One region of the Bacillus sp. BSL6 genome, then DNA from elsewhere that is predicted to be linked to it. Evidence: predicted binding sites of a transcription regulator. Region 1 holds the regulator's gene; each other region holds the start of a gene.
What was found. The regulator NrdR, encoded in region 1, represses ribonucleotide reductase genes. The targets are predictions, from matches to a motif close to AACACNATATATNGTGTT.
Positions count from the first base shown of each region.

Region 2: the regulator NrdR is predicted to act here: its motif matches at 2,619-2,636, upstream of RCJ96_RS18970 (anaerobic ribonucleoside triphosphate reductase).
Region 3: the regulator NrdR is predicted to act here: its motif matches at 1,601-1,618, upstream of nrdI (class Ib ribonucleoside-diphosphate reductase assembly flavoprotein NrdI).

Region 1 is NZ_JAVGCW010000001.1:277,509-282,377, forward strand. Features, by position in the region: gene RCJ96_RS01630 (glyceraldehyde-3-phosphate dehydrogenase) at 1-601, shown strand, start outside; gene speD (adenosylmethionine decarboxylase) at 991-1,374, shown strand; gene nrdR (transcriptional regulator NrdR) at 1,659-2,120, shown strand; gene RCJ96_RS01645 (replication initiation and membrane attachment family protein) at 2,247-3,653, shown strand; gene dnaI (primosomal protein DnaI) at 3,687-4,625, shown strand.
Region 2 is NZ_JAVGCW010000005.1:433,489-438,357, reverse strand. Features, by position in the region: gene RCJ96_RS18990 (glycosyl hydrolase family 18 protein) at 1-902, opposite strand, end outside; gene RCJ96_RS18985 (acyl-CoA thioesterase) at 1,012-1,431, shown strand; gene RCJ96_RS18980 (HesB/YadR/YfhF family protein) at 1,458-1,748, opposite strand; gene plsY (glycerol-3-phosphate 1-O-acyltransferase PlsY) at 1,857-2,453, opposite strand; gene RCJ96_RS18970 (anaerobic ribonucleoside triphosphate reductase) at 2,679-4,535, shown strand; gene nrdG (anaerobic ribonucleoside-triphosphate reductase activating protein) at 4,532-4,869, shown strand, end outside.
Region 3 is NZ_JAVGCW010000002.1:358,625-363,493, reverse strand. Features, by position in the region: gene RCJ96_RS08100 (GNAT family N-acetyltransferase) at 1-407, opposite strand, end outside; gene RCJ96_RS08095 (hypothetical protein) at 653-847, shown strand; gene RCJ96_RS08090 (hypothetical protein) at 874-1,191, shown strand; gene nrdI (class Ib ribonucleoside-diphosphate reductase assembly flavoprotein NrdI) at 1,668-2,027, shown strand; partial or broken gene RCJ96_RS08080 (ribonucleotide reductase N-terminal alpha domain-containing protein) at 2,014-3,141, shown strand; gene RCJ96_RS08075 (ribonucleotide reductase) at 3,524-4,474, shown strand; partial or broken gene RCJ96_RS08070 (ribonucleotide-diphosphate reductase subunit beta) at 4,629-4,869, shown strand, end outside.

The DNA.
Region 1 (4,869 bases):
TACTGTTATTTCAAATGCATCTTGTACAACAAACTGTTTAGCGCCTGTTGTGAAGGTGTTAGATGAGCAGTTTGGAATTGAAAACGGTTTAATGACGACAGTTCACGCTTATACAAATGACCAAAAAAATATTGATAATCCACATAAAGATTTAAGAAGAGCACGTGCTTGCGGACAATCAATTATTCCGACAACGACAGGTGCTGCGAAAGCGCTAGCAAAAGTTCTTCCACATTTAAATGGGAAACTTCATGGTATGGCACTTCGTGTACCAACGCCAAACGTGTCTCTTGTTGACTTAGTAGTAGATGTAAAACGTGATGTGACAGTGGAAGCTATTAACAATGCATTCAAAACTGTTGCAAACGGTGCGTTAAAAGGCATTGTAGAATTCAGCGAAGAGCCTTTAGTATCTATTGACTTTAATACAAATACACACTCAGCTATCATTGATGGTTTATCTACAATGGTAATGGGTGATCGTAAAGTGAAAGTGCTGGCTTGGTATGATAACGAGTGGGGCTACTCTCGTCGTGTTGTAGATCTTGTAACGTTAGTTGTTGACGAATTAGCGAAGCAAGAAAATGTGCAACATATTTAAGTGAATAAGGGAGAGGGCAAGTGGAATATTTGCCCTCTTTTTTTTATTTTTTTCTGAAAAGGAAAAAAATTATAGGAGTATATTTTTGATAGTGGACATACCACGAAACGTTGGGGTTACTGTATTTGTGAATCATTTATTTTTTTTAGGGAAAAGTAAAGAGGAAAATATGACAGAAAATCGAAAAAACTGTTGTTGCAAAATGAAAATAAACAAAGTATACTAACACTCGTAAACTTAAGAGCTGAGGTACGTAGTCACTACTTAAAGGGTTAGGACCTCTCTGGACTAACTTTCCCCCGTGGTAGTGGAGCAAGCCAAATTGCAAATTAGTTTTCAATTCGAACAGTTAGAATAAATTTACAAGGGGGAACTGTAGAATGGATACTATGGATACGATGGGTCGTCACGTGATCGCTGAACTTTGGGATTGCGATTTCGACAAGCTTAATGACATGCCGTATATTGAACAATTATTTGTGGATGCAGCACTAAGAGCTGGTGCTGAAGTGCGTGAGGTTGCTTTCCATAAATTTGCACCACAAGGTGTAAGTGGAGTAGTAATTATCTCGGAATCACATTTAACAATTCATAGCTTTCCGGAGCACGGTTACGCAAGTATTGATGTTTATACTTGTGGGGATCGTATTGATCCAAATGTTGCTGCAGAATATATTGCAGAAGGTTTAAACGCGAAAACGCGTGAGAGCATCGAGCTTCCTCGAGGCACTGGTAGCTTCGAAATTAAGCAGAGAGAAACAAAAGCTCTTTAAAAAAGAACATAATTGATTTAAAATGTAAAGAGGTGTATAATGCACCTCTTTTTTAGTTTATAAAAAAGGAAAAATATGATGTACTCGTTAGTTGAATAAATGGAGCTCTTACGAATAAGTTAACAACGCATCTATCATCGTATTCTTAAAAACGAGATGATAAAATAATGCGCTTAAACTTAAAGTGGTAAGAGAGTTAAAATGAGTTATATAATAATGTATATATATTGTCAGATGAAGTAAGTAGAGAAAAATAAAGAGTATAGTGTAAAGGAGTGAATATATTGCGTTGTCCATCCTGTTCTCATAATGGTACAAGAGTGTTAGATTCGCGTCCGGTAGACGAGGGGCGCTCTATTCGAAGAAGGAGAGAGTGTGAAAGCTGTTTAAGCCGCTTTACGACATTTGAAAGAGTGGAAGAGTCACCTCTTATCGTTGTAAAAAAAGAAGGAACACGAGAAGAGTTTAATAAAGAAAAGATTTTACGTGGCTTAATTAAAGCGTGTGAAAAAAGACCAGTATCTTTAAGACAATTAGAAGAAGTAACTCAAAGTGTGGAACGTGAACTTCGTAATTTAGGTATATCAGAAGTGAAAAGTGATATGATTGGTGAAATTGTTATGGAAGAACTGCGTGATATCGATGATGTTGCTTACGTGCGTTTTGCTTCTGTATATCGCCAATTTAAAGATTTAAATGTATTTATTGAAGAATTAAAAGATATACTGCAAAAAGAAAGAGAGTAGAATCTGTATCGTATTCTCTTTACATACCGTAAGTAATGAGATAAGAGAGCTAGAAGCGAAAGCTAATAGCTCTTTTTCGCTAATAAATTATATAGTGAAGATTGGATGAGAGAAAGGAAAGCAAGAATGGAAAAACAGTCATGGATGGAGCTATTGCCGATTGATCGTTATAAAGTAAGTGCGAAAGGGTTATTGCATAATTACGACCGAAAAGTGTTAACGATGTTATATCAGCCGTTAATAGGTAGTAGAGCTTTTAGCTTGTACATGACGCTATGGGGAGAGTTAGAACAAGATCGTGTATTTGGAAAAGAGAATACGCATCATTCCCTTATGGTGACCATGCAAATGCAGCTTCCCGAAGTATATGAGGAACGAGTAAAGTTAGAGGCAATTGGACTTTTGAAAGTATATATTAAGAAAGAAAAAGATATTCGAATGTTTATATATGAGCTGCAACCACCTTTATCTCCAAAGCAGTTTTTTGATGATATTGTTTTAAGTATCTTTTTATACAATCGATTGAGTCGGACAAAATATAATCAAGTAAAGCATTATTTCTTAGAAGAAGAATTTGATTTTGCATCTTATGAAAATGTTACGCGTTCTTTTAATGATGTGTTTGGTTCGTTTAATCCAGGTCAGCTTGAGCATGCGCAAGAAGACCTTCGTATTCCAAAAACGACAGCTATGCCAAGTAATGAAAAGGGAGACGCTCCGAAAGTTTGGAATGATTTCTTTGATTTCTCCTTATTTGTAGATGGCTTGTCCGCTCTTGTCCCTAAAAAGGCGATTACAGATCAAGTGCGAGAATGTGTCATTACACTTGCTTACGTGTATGATGTAGATGTGTTATCGATGCAAAATATCGTTCTTGGTGCGGTGACAGAGCTGCAGACAATTGATATCGAAAGGCTTAGAAAAGGAGCGCGTGATTGGTATCAGTTCGAAAACGGCCAAGCGTTACCTGTATTAAGTGAAAGAGTACAGCCTCACGCTGCACGTATGATGAAAGAAAAAGAGCCTTCTACGCAAGAAGAGATGTTAATCAAACAGCTAGAGGAAATCTCACCAAAGCAACTATTGAAAGAAATCTCTGGCGGTGCAGAGGCAACGAAGGCTGACTTGCAAATCGTTGAAGATGTAATGATCAATCAAAAATTAACGCCAGGTGTTGTGAATGTACTTATTTATTACGTTATGCTACGCTCAGATATGAAACTTGCGAAAACGTATGTGGAGAAGATTGCTGGACATTGGGCACGTAAAAAGGTCGGCACAGTAGCTGAAGCAATGGCGTTAGCGAAAGAAGAAAACCGTCAATATCAAGAATGGGCTGAGACGAAGAAGAAAGGCCGTACGTCGAAGAAAACGGTACGAAAAGAAATGGTACCAGATTGGCTGAAAGAAGAGCCGAAAGAACAAGAGAAAGAAACTGTGAAAAAAGATGTAAGTGCTGAAAAAGGTGCAAGTACGTTAGAGGACGAACGAAAACGATTAGAAGAAGTGTTAAAAAAATATAAGCGTGATTAATAGAAGAGAATGAACGCTCTTTGAGGTGAGAAAATGGAGCATATTCAAAATTCATTTGCAAAGTTAATGGAAAATGAAAATTTTAAAAATAGATATGAAATATTAAAGGCGGAAGTAATGGCACATCCGCGTGTGAAAGAATTTATAGACGAACATAAAGGGGAAGTAACAACGTCTATGATTGAACGCAGTCTTGTGAAATTATACGAATATATTGGACAAAGTGTAGGTTGCGCGGATTGTCCGGATCTAGGTTCGTGTAAAAACATGCTGCAAGGGTATGAGCCAAAGCTCGTTATCCAAGGGAAGATGATTGATATTCAATACGATCGTTGCGTGAGAAAAGTAGCCTATGACGAAAGAAAGAAATATGAAAAGCTCGTTCAGAGTGTATATATGCCGACTGATATTTTACAAGCAACGATGGAAAACTTAGACCCTTCAGATTTAGATGCGCGTATTGATGCAATTGGTGCAGCCAATGAATTTTTAAGTACATATGAACCTGGTAAAAAAGTACAAGGTTTATATTTGTACGGTAAATTTGGTGTAGGGAAAACGTATTTATTAGGAGCAATTGCGAATGAGCTTGCTCGAAAGAAAATAAGTTCAATGCTCGTATATTTCCCTGAATTTTTACGTGAAATTAAAAGTTCAATTCAAGATAATTCGATTGGGGAAAAGATTGATGCGGTGAAACGCGTACAAGTTTTAATGTTAGATGATATTGGAGCAGAAGCGATGTCAAGCTTTGTGCGTGATGATGTACTCGGTGCAATTTTGCAATTCCGTATGTTAGAAAACTTACCGACGTTCTTTACGTCTAACTTTGATTTTAAACAACTAGAACATCATTTAACATATACGCAGCGCGGTGAAGCGGAAGAAATGAAAGCAGCTCGTATTATGGAACGCATTAAATATTTGGCGAAACCAATTCCGATTGGCGGGAAAAACCGTCGTCATAAGTAAAGAGCAAGCTGAGAAGCTTGCTCTTCTTTTGTAGTTAAACGCTTTTTAAAGTAGCCGAATTATAAAATGAAAAGTTCTTATTGAAAATTCCTAGTAGCTTGTATCATTTTTTTCTCCCTCCCTTAATATATATAAAATTAGCAAGCCATATCGAGTGGATTTTCTAACGATAAGAAATGTAATTCTACTAAGAGTGAACTTTCACGCGGGACGGACTCTTATAGGATTTGTAACGTATAGATAC
Region 2 (4,869 bases), on a different contig from region 1:
ACAGGACCGATAGGAGAAATAGCCATCGGTGGTCCGCCTTGCCAACCCCAGTCATATGTCATAATGACGACGAAATCAACAATTTGACCTTGTGCTTTATAATCATGAGCTTCGAAAAATTTTCCCTTTTGATTTGAACTTGTTTTCGGTACAAGTGTTGTACTTAGTGTGTACCCATTAGGTAAGCGTGTTTTCACATTTCGTAAAAAACGATTATACGCTTCGCGATCTTCAGGTGCCACGCTCTCGAAATCAAAATGAATGTCTCGCATACCGTACTTCTCAGCTGTTTGCAAAATGTTTGTAATAAATTTATTTTGAATCGTTGCATCACGTAAAATAACGGATGTTAGATCGGCACTAAAGTTTCCATTTTCAATATTTGTAATAACGAGCATAGGAATGGTGTTTCCTTGCGTTGCAATATTAGCAATTTTAGCTGTTTCAGTTGGTTCTTTTAACGTACCATCTCTTTTTGCCTCGAAACTGAAGTAGGCTAAGTATGTTAAAAATGGATTAATAGCACGTGTAGAATTAACTAAACTTTCTTTAATGGGGATAGTTGAAGGTTGTAAATAAGCGATGGATTCTACTGCTCGTTTCGTCCCTTTTGGAATATATAATTGCTGGCCAACATGGAGAATGGATTTTAAAGATAAATTATTCACTTTAGCTAAACTAGCGAGAGGAACGTTATATGTTTGAGAGATTCGATATAAGCTATCGCCAGGCTGTACATAATAATTATTTCCTTTCGTATTCACAATTAGTGCCTGACCAACAACGAGTGTTTCAGCTGGATTTAATCCATTGTCTTTTACTATCTCGTCAGGTGTTGATCCATATTTTGATGCCAAGCTATATACGCTATCACCGCTACGAACCGTTACAATTTGAATCATATGCTTGCTCCTTTCGGTAAAAGATTCACTATTTTTATTTTATTTTTGATGTCACTGTATTATGATTAAATGTATGCAAGGTAGCAGAAGTGAAAGAAGGCGAATACATATGTTTGTAGCAGAACATGAAGTTGAAATCCGTTATGCGGAAACAGATCAAATGGGTGTTGTTTACCATTCAAACTATTTAGTGTGGCTTGAACTAGGTCGCACGAAACTTATACAAGATTTAGGGTTTTCATATGTTGAAATGGAGAAGGAAGGAATCATTTCTCCTGTTTTAGATTTGCAAATTTCTTATCGTAAAGCGATGCGTTACGGTGAAAAAGCAATTGTAAAAACGTGGGTTGATACAGTGAGCCCGCTTCGCGTTGTATATGGATATGAAATTTATAATGGTGATGGCGAACTTTGTATTACTGCAAGTACAACGAATATTTGTGCAAAAAAAGAAGGGTTCCGCCCTGTATCATTTAAAAAGTTCTATCCAGAGTGGTATGCGAAATATGAGGAAATCAAGAAAAAATAAAAAAGCGTGGCGGAAGCCACGTTTTTTTATTTTTCATAATTAAATTGCGGGAAATCATCACCGTCGTTAAATGTAACAACTAAATTATGTCCATCGAAGAACCACTCATCATCGCTTTCAATAAAGAAGTTAATATCTTCTTCTTGAATTTGCACAGCAGGATGTGCAGGATCATCTTTACGAATACCTAAAGAAAGTCCTTTTTGCACAGTACTGCAACCACCGTATTGTACGAAAAAGCGTAGTGTTTCACCTGATTGTAAGTTTAATTCGTTTTTATACCATTGTGCTGCTTCTTTTGTTACGGAAAGATTCATGTATAGTTCCTCCAAATTATGTTGCTTTTTCTTTAGTATAAAAAATAACGCAAAAAGACGCTATTAATATGCTTCACGTTTTCTTTTTGCGTTATGTGGGTTACGATCTTATTTTTGCTTTTTTGAAAAGTTTGCTTTCGGTTCAGTTTTATTTATAATTCGTCCAATATTTGCACGGTGTTTATAAATAACCATACCTGCTAATAAACACATCGCAATAATGAAGATTTTATCCCCGCTAACAATGGATGCAATAACAGCAACAACTGCTGTTACCATAGAAGAAAGTGATACGTATCTTGTTGTAAATAAAAGGGTGAAAAAGACAACAGCTAATATTGCAAAAACAACTGGTGAGTAGCATAATAGCACCCCAGCAGAAGTAGCAACTGCTTTACCACCACGGAATTTCGCGAAGATTGGATAGACATGTCCAAGAACAGCCGCTAACCCGAACCATAGTGGGTGAATATCTAATCCGAAAACCATTGGTAGACTTGTTGCTAATGTCCCTTTTAAAATGTCAGCAATTGTAACGGTAAAACCTGCTTTTTTCCCTAATGTGCGGAATGTGTTTGTTCCGCCTAAATTACCGCTTCCATGCTCACGAATGTCAATTCCATAACCAATCTTTCCAACGACTAGTGCAAATGGAATCGAGCCAAGTAAGTAGGCAACGATAAATAAAAGATATGTAGTAACCATAAGTTCAGTCTCCTTTATTCAAATGTGTTGATAAAGGGTAAAAAGAGTTTTTCCCGTATATTGTACCATACATTTGTAAAGAGCACATTTCTTTTTTGTAAATGAAAAATTCATTATTTCGTGCAAAAAATTTCACAGGAATGTTACATTTCTCACAGAAACAATAAGACTATATGTAGTAACATTTTAATCAAAAGACAACAACATATTGGTGGAGGGTTATAAATGTTACAAAAAAATACACGTGGAGAAGAATTAATGAGAGTGTTTGAGACGATTGTCCACGGCAATGAACAAGATTTAATGCAAGAAAATGCAAATGTAGATGGCCGCTCTCCAATGGGAGTAATGGGAACGTTCGCATCTGAGAGTGCGAAATATTATGCTGTTGAAAATTTATTATCAGATCAAGTGAAAAAGGCGATAAATGAAAATATATTATATCCTCATGACTTAGACTTTTATGTGACGGGAACGACGACTTGTTCACAAATTCCGTTAGCGCAAATGCTTGCGAACGGTTTTCATACCGGACATGGACATATGAGACAACCGCAAGACATTAAAAGTGCATTGGCTCTTTCGTCTATTATTTTTCAAGCGAATCAAAATATGCAGCACGGTGGTCAATCGTTTGCACTCTTTGATGTTGATTTAGCTCCATATGTGAGAAAAACAGTAGAGAGACATAAGAAACGATTACAGTCATATCCGCTTACGAAAGAACAAATAGAAGAATTTGCGTGGAAAGAAACAGAAAATGATACGTATCAGGCTTGTGAAGCTTTCATTCATAATTCAAATAGTATGCATAGTCGGGGCGGAGGACAAGTACCGTTTATTTCTATTAATTATGGAACAGACACATCGAATGAAGGAAGACTTTTAATTAAACAACTTTTAAAAGCGACACAAGCAGGTCTTGGTAAAGGGGAAACACCAATTTTTCCTATTCAAATTTTTAAAATGAAAAAAGGTGTGAACTTTGAAGAAAGTGATCCGAACTATGATTTATTTGAATTAGCGTTAGAGACAACGGCTGAAAGATTATTCCCTAACTTTTCATTTTTAGATGCGCCATTTAATGCTGTGCATTATGATGGACGACCGGAAAGTGAAGTATGTTACATGGGATGTCGTACTCGTGTTATGTCGAACATACATGGAGAAGAAACGGCGATTGGAAGAGGGAATTTATCATTTACATCTATTAATTTAGTGAAATTAGCATTAATTAGTGGTTCAAAAGAAGCGTTTTTTGAAGCGTTAAATTATTATTTAGATTTAGGAATTAAGCAATTATTAGAGCGATTTGAGTATCAATGTACGAAACGAGCAAGAGATTTTCGATTTTTATACTCACAAGGTGTATGGCGCGGTGGAGAAAAGTTACAGCCTGAAGATTCTGTAGCATCCATTTTAAAGCAAGGGACGTTAAGTCTTGGCTTTATCGGTCTTGCGGAGTGTTTAGTAGCTTTAACAGGAAAGCATCATGGAGAAGATGAAGAATCATGGAAACTCGGGTATGAAATCATTTCCTTTATGAGAGATAGAATGGATAAAGCGACAGAAGAACATGAACTGAATTTCTCGGTAATTGCAACTCCTGCAGAAGGGTTATCAGGAAAGTTTGTGAAAAAAGATAGAGAAGAATTTGGCGTGATTAGCGGTATAACAAATCATAATTATTATACGAATTCATTCCATATTCCAGTTTATTATAACATGCAAGCGATAAATAAAATTCGTTTAGAAGGCCCGTTCCACGCTCTATGTAACGGGGGACATATTACGTATATTGAACTAGATGGAGCAGCAATGCATAACAAAAAGGCATTAAAACAAATTGTACAAGCGATGGCAGAACATGGCGTTGGATACGGTTCAATTAATCATCCTGTTGACCGTTGTAAGTGCTGTAGTTATCACGGAGTTATTGGAAATGAATGTCCAAGCTGCGGAAATGAAGATGAGGCTAAAATAGAAAGAATTCGCCGTATAACAGGTTATCTTGTAGGAGATATGTCGAAGTGGAATAGTGCGAAACGTAGTGAAGAGATGGATCGGGTGAAACATAAATGAAAGTGATGAACATCATTCATGATAGTGTAGTAGATGGAGAAGGGTTGCGGACAGTCGTATTTTTTGCGGGCTGTCCGCATCGTTGTTTCGGTTGTCATAATCCGAAATCGTGGAATATTTGTAATGGAACTGAAATGACAGTAGAAGAAATTGTGAAAGAGATTGCAAGTAATCCATTAACTGATGTAACATTTTCAGGTGGAGATCCATTTTTCCAAGCTGCTGAAGTGAAAAAAGTAGCAAAAATCGTGAAAGATTTGAAAAAAAATCTATGGATGTATACAGGTTATACGTTAGAAGAGATACAGAGTTCTCAAAATAATGATATGATAGA
Region 3 (4,869 bases), on a different contig from region 1:
TAAATTTCAGCAGCTTCAATTAATTTAGAACCAATTCCTTTTCCGCCATATACACTTGAAACGGATAAAGTATCAATGTAATATTCATCAAGTTCAGCTTCTTTTTCTAACGTAATCGATTCATCTTTATGTAATTCTCTTAAGTGATGTACGATTGGTGCATCAAGCATTGTTGCTTCACTACCGTGATAAGCGACAATAACTCCAACTGCATCCCCGTCTTGCTCATATACAAAACAGTTTTCATAGCTCAGTCGATTTTTCTCTTTTGAGAACCATGTTTCAAGTCCTAGTAATACTTCTGTCTCAACTGTGCTACCTGTGATTTTTTCAGCAATTTCGTGCAGAGCGTTATACAATAAAGGTGCTACCAGTTTCGCATCTGTCTTTTTTGCTTTCCGAATCATAGTATCCCTCCTAGTTCTATTCATATATTGTAGCATAGCGGTGTGAAACTTTGCATAATTGAATGTCGAAATGTTTGATATAGAGAAGTAGCTATGTTAGTATATGATATTTAGTGGACATATACTAAAGAGATATCTTTTGAAAAATAATGAAAATGAAATGAAGGTATAGCATCTGGATAATTTTACAGTTGTTGACCTATAGAATATAAGATAAAATAAAATATTGCATAGAGGTGAAATACATGGATAAAGAATTAGCAAATACAATTTTGGATCAGCTGAAAAATGGTGAAATAAAGGAGTATGTTGTTACGAAAGATGTATTTTATACGTTCAGAGAAGTTTTAGTAAATCGAGAAGACTTTAAACATTTCATTGGTAACGCACAGCGCGGCGGACAGGTCATTTATACATATTCAGAAACGCCACGTTCGTAACTAGAAGAATATAGGGGAGGAGACTTATGGGCGATTTTAAACAAAGCATATTACCGCATTGGGATTATATGTGGAAAGATAGAGCTGGCAACCGATTTATGGGGATGGTCATGTATCCAGAGAAAAGAAAGTGTTCCACAAAAATGCTTCAGAAAATAAAAAGAGCATATGAAGAGGCTGTAGAAATTAAAGTAACGGTACAAGTTCAACATACGTATCAGTACATAGAAGGAATGATTGTATACTTTGATGAAGAAGCTCCGGTATGTACAATGATTGATAAAGATGAAAATCCGCATCATATATTTGTAAAAGATATTTTGCGTATTGAGCACTCTGAATAATCTTTTCATAAATAAGTTGAATTTCCATAATAATAATCTTTTTCTATAATAGCTATCTTTTAGTATGTAACGCGAACCGAAACTATATGTATAATATTTAATAAAGTAAAATTGATAAATGTAATCGTTTTTTAGAACAGATTATCGTTTCATGTCTGTTCTTTTTTGCGTGATGCTGGAGAAATATATTCCTCCAGCATTTGCCGTTTTATGACAAAATATATTGGTAACTTTTTTAAAAATAAGGTTAAATTCGTTGACAACTTTTTTGAAAAGCACTTTATTGACATGAGTTTTAGAATGTTGTTTCATAGTCATTGTATTGAAAAAAATTGACGGTCTTGTCGAAAAGTAAAAGTTAAAAAAAGAAAGAATTTATACATATATCTTGTGTCTTATTTTGAAACGTAATACAATATATAGAGAAATCAAGAAATAACATACAGAGAGTATAGATTGAAAAGGGAGGGTCGGAAATGTTAGTTGCATATGATTCTATGACAGGAAACGTAAAGCGTTTCATCCACAAATTAAATATGCCGGCCGTTCAAATTGGTGAAGATCTAGTAATAGATGAAGACTTTATTTTAATTACGTATACAACAGGTTTTGGCAATGTACCAGAACGTGTTTTAGAATTTTTAGAGCGCAATAATGAAAAATTAAAAGGCGTATCTGCAAGCGGCAATCGTAACTGGGGAGACATGTTCGGTGCAAGTGCTGACAAAATTTCTGCTAAATATGAAGTGCCTATTGTATCAAAATTTGAGTTATCAGGAACAAATAACGATGTAGAATATTTTAAGGAAAGGGTGCGGGAGATTGCGACACATTGAACTGAATAATGAAATCACGCAAATGCAGGACGGTTTTTATCAGCTTCATAAAGATAAAGAGGCATTAGAAGTCTTTATGGAAGAAGCTAGAGAGAATACCGTTCATTTTAATAGCGTGGCAGAGCGAATGGAGTATATGAAAGAACATGATTACTATTACAACGTTCTGGACGAGTATAACTTGGAGGAAGTAGAAGAGGTATATAACATCGCTTATGGTGAAAACTTCGAGTTCCAATCTTATATGGCAGCATCTAAGTTCTACAAAGATTATGCGTTAAAAACAAATGATCAAAAACAATACTTAGAAAGCTATGAAGATCGTGTAGCAATTGTGTCATTATACTTAGGACGCGGTGATGTTGCGAAGGCAAAACAATTCGCAAGCATGATTGTCAAACAAAACTACCAACCAGCGACACCAACCTTTTTAAATGCGGGAAGAAGCAGAAGAGGAGAAATGGTGTCTTGTTTCTTGTTAGAGATGGATGATAGCTTAAATTCAATCGGCTTTAACATTAATACTGCAATGCAATTATCAAAAATCGGCGGAGGAGTAGCTTTAAACTTATCTAAGCTACGCGCACGTGGTGAGCAAATTAAAGGTATCGACAACGCTGCAAGTGGTGTAGTACCTGTTATGAAGTTACTTGAAGATTCGTTTTCATATGCGAATCAGCTTGGCCAACGAAAAGGTGCTGGCGCAGTATACTTGAACATTTTCCATTGGGATATTATTGAATTCCTTGATACGAAAAAAATAAATGCCGATGAGAAGAGCCGTATTCAGTCTCTATCAATCGGAATTATCGTTCCAAGTAAGTTCTTTGAGCTTGCTGAGAAAAACGAACCTTTCCATGTTTTCGCGCCTTATACGGTGTATAAAGAATACGGAAAACATTTAGATGACATTGATATTGATGAAATGTACGATGAATTAATGAGCAATCCGAAAGTGAAGAAGAAGCCGCTAGATATTAGTGCACGTGATATGCTTATTAAAATTGCTATGATTCAGCTGGAGTCTGGTTATCCGTATTTAATGTTTAAATCAAATGCAAATAATCAACATCCACTGAAGGATATTGGAACTGTGAAGATGTCGAACTTGTGTTAAATATGTAGCACCTTCTAGTAGAAATGCTAGTCGAAAACTCCGTTAAACGGGGAAAGCCTCAAATTTGAGGTAACCTACCGTGCTAAATCTTATCTTAGAATGAAAATATAAAAGTTCAGAATGTATCTTATTATTTTGTATAGCAGAGTTATGGGACAACATAAAGTAATAAGAGACTTTCTGAAAGATTAAGATAAGTAAAAGCCTAACGACTATCCCTTATGGGAGTAGAGCGCAAGCGATTGGCGTTCGAAAAGCGGAGCACCTAATCAGGTAATGCTGTAGGTGATGATATAGTCTGTCCTGTATGGTGACATACAGCAGTTGCATGAGCAACGGACTGAGGAGTAGCGAACTCGGTTGAACATTCGAGACAGAAATCTTCCAGCTTCAAGAAACTTCTGAAATTAACGATTATGGTACAGATGACATTATCCGTCGTGATATTAACTGTAACTTAGGATCGTTAAATATCGTAAATGTAATGGAAAATAAAGAAATTCGTGAAGCAGTTCATGCGGGAATGGAAGCTTTAACAGCTGTTTCTGATATGACGATCATTCCGAATGCACCAACTGTGAAAAAAGCAAATGATGAGCTTCATTCAGTGGGGCTTGGCGCAATGAACTTACACGGATATTTAGCAAAAAATAAAATCGCTTATGAAAGTGCAGAAGCGAAAGAGTTCGCTCGTACATTCTTTATGATGTTAAATTACTACTCTATTGAGAAAAGTATGGAAATCGCTAAAGAAAAAGGCGAAACATTTAAAGACTTCGATAAATCTGATTATGCGAATGGGACATACTTTGAAAAGTATGAAACGACAGATTACAGCCCAGTAACTGAAAAAGTTCAGCAATTATTTGAAGGAATTCATATTCCAACAAAAGAAGATTGGACAAGTTTAAAAGAGCAAGTGCAGAAGAATGGTTTATATAACTCATATCGTCTTGCTATCGCTCCGACACAATCGATCAGTTACGTTCAAAATGCAACTTCAAGCGTAATGCCGATCGTAAGTCAAATCGAATCAAGAACGTATGCGAATGCGACAACATATTATCCAATGCCGTATTTATCAAAAGATACGTTCTGGTACTATAAATCTTCTTACGATATGAATCAGTTTAAATTAATTGATTTAATCGCAGAAATTCAAGAACATATTGATCAAGGTATTAGTACAATTCTTTACGTTAATAGTGATATTTCAACACGTGAATTAGCACGTTACTACATCTATGCACATAAAAAAGGCTTAAAGAGTCTGTATTATACGAGAACACGTAAATTAAGCGTGGAAGAGTGTGTGGCTTGTACCGTTTAATGGCATATTGCCATACTAAATGAATAACCCAAAAGTATGAGCAGGGTTATGAACCCTGCTCATACTTGGTTTGTTCTACTAAACGGTTAGCTTTTCATTATTAGATGGAAATTTAACCGTTCAGTAGAACAATAATAGATATAGGGGTGATTCAATGCGCGCTGTTAACTGGAATAAAAAAGAAGACGATTTCAGTTTAATGTTTTGGAAGCAAAACATCGCTCAGTTTTGGACAGAAGAAGAAATTGCGGTTTCGTCTGACAAAAATACTTGGGTGCAATTATCGAAAGAAGAGCAAATTGCTTATAAGCGTGTATTAGGTGGTTTAACACTTTTAGATACGAAACAAGGTGGCGAAGGAATGCCTCTTGTACTTGTTCATCTTGAAAATTTAC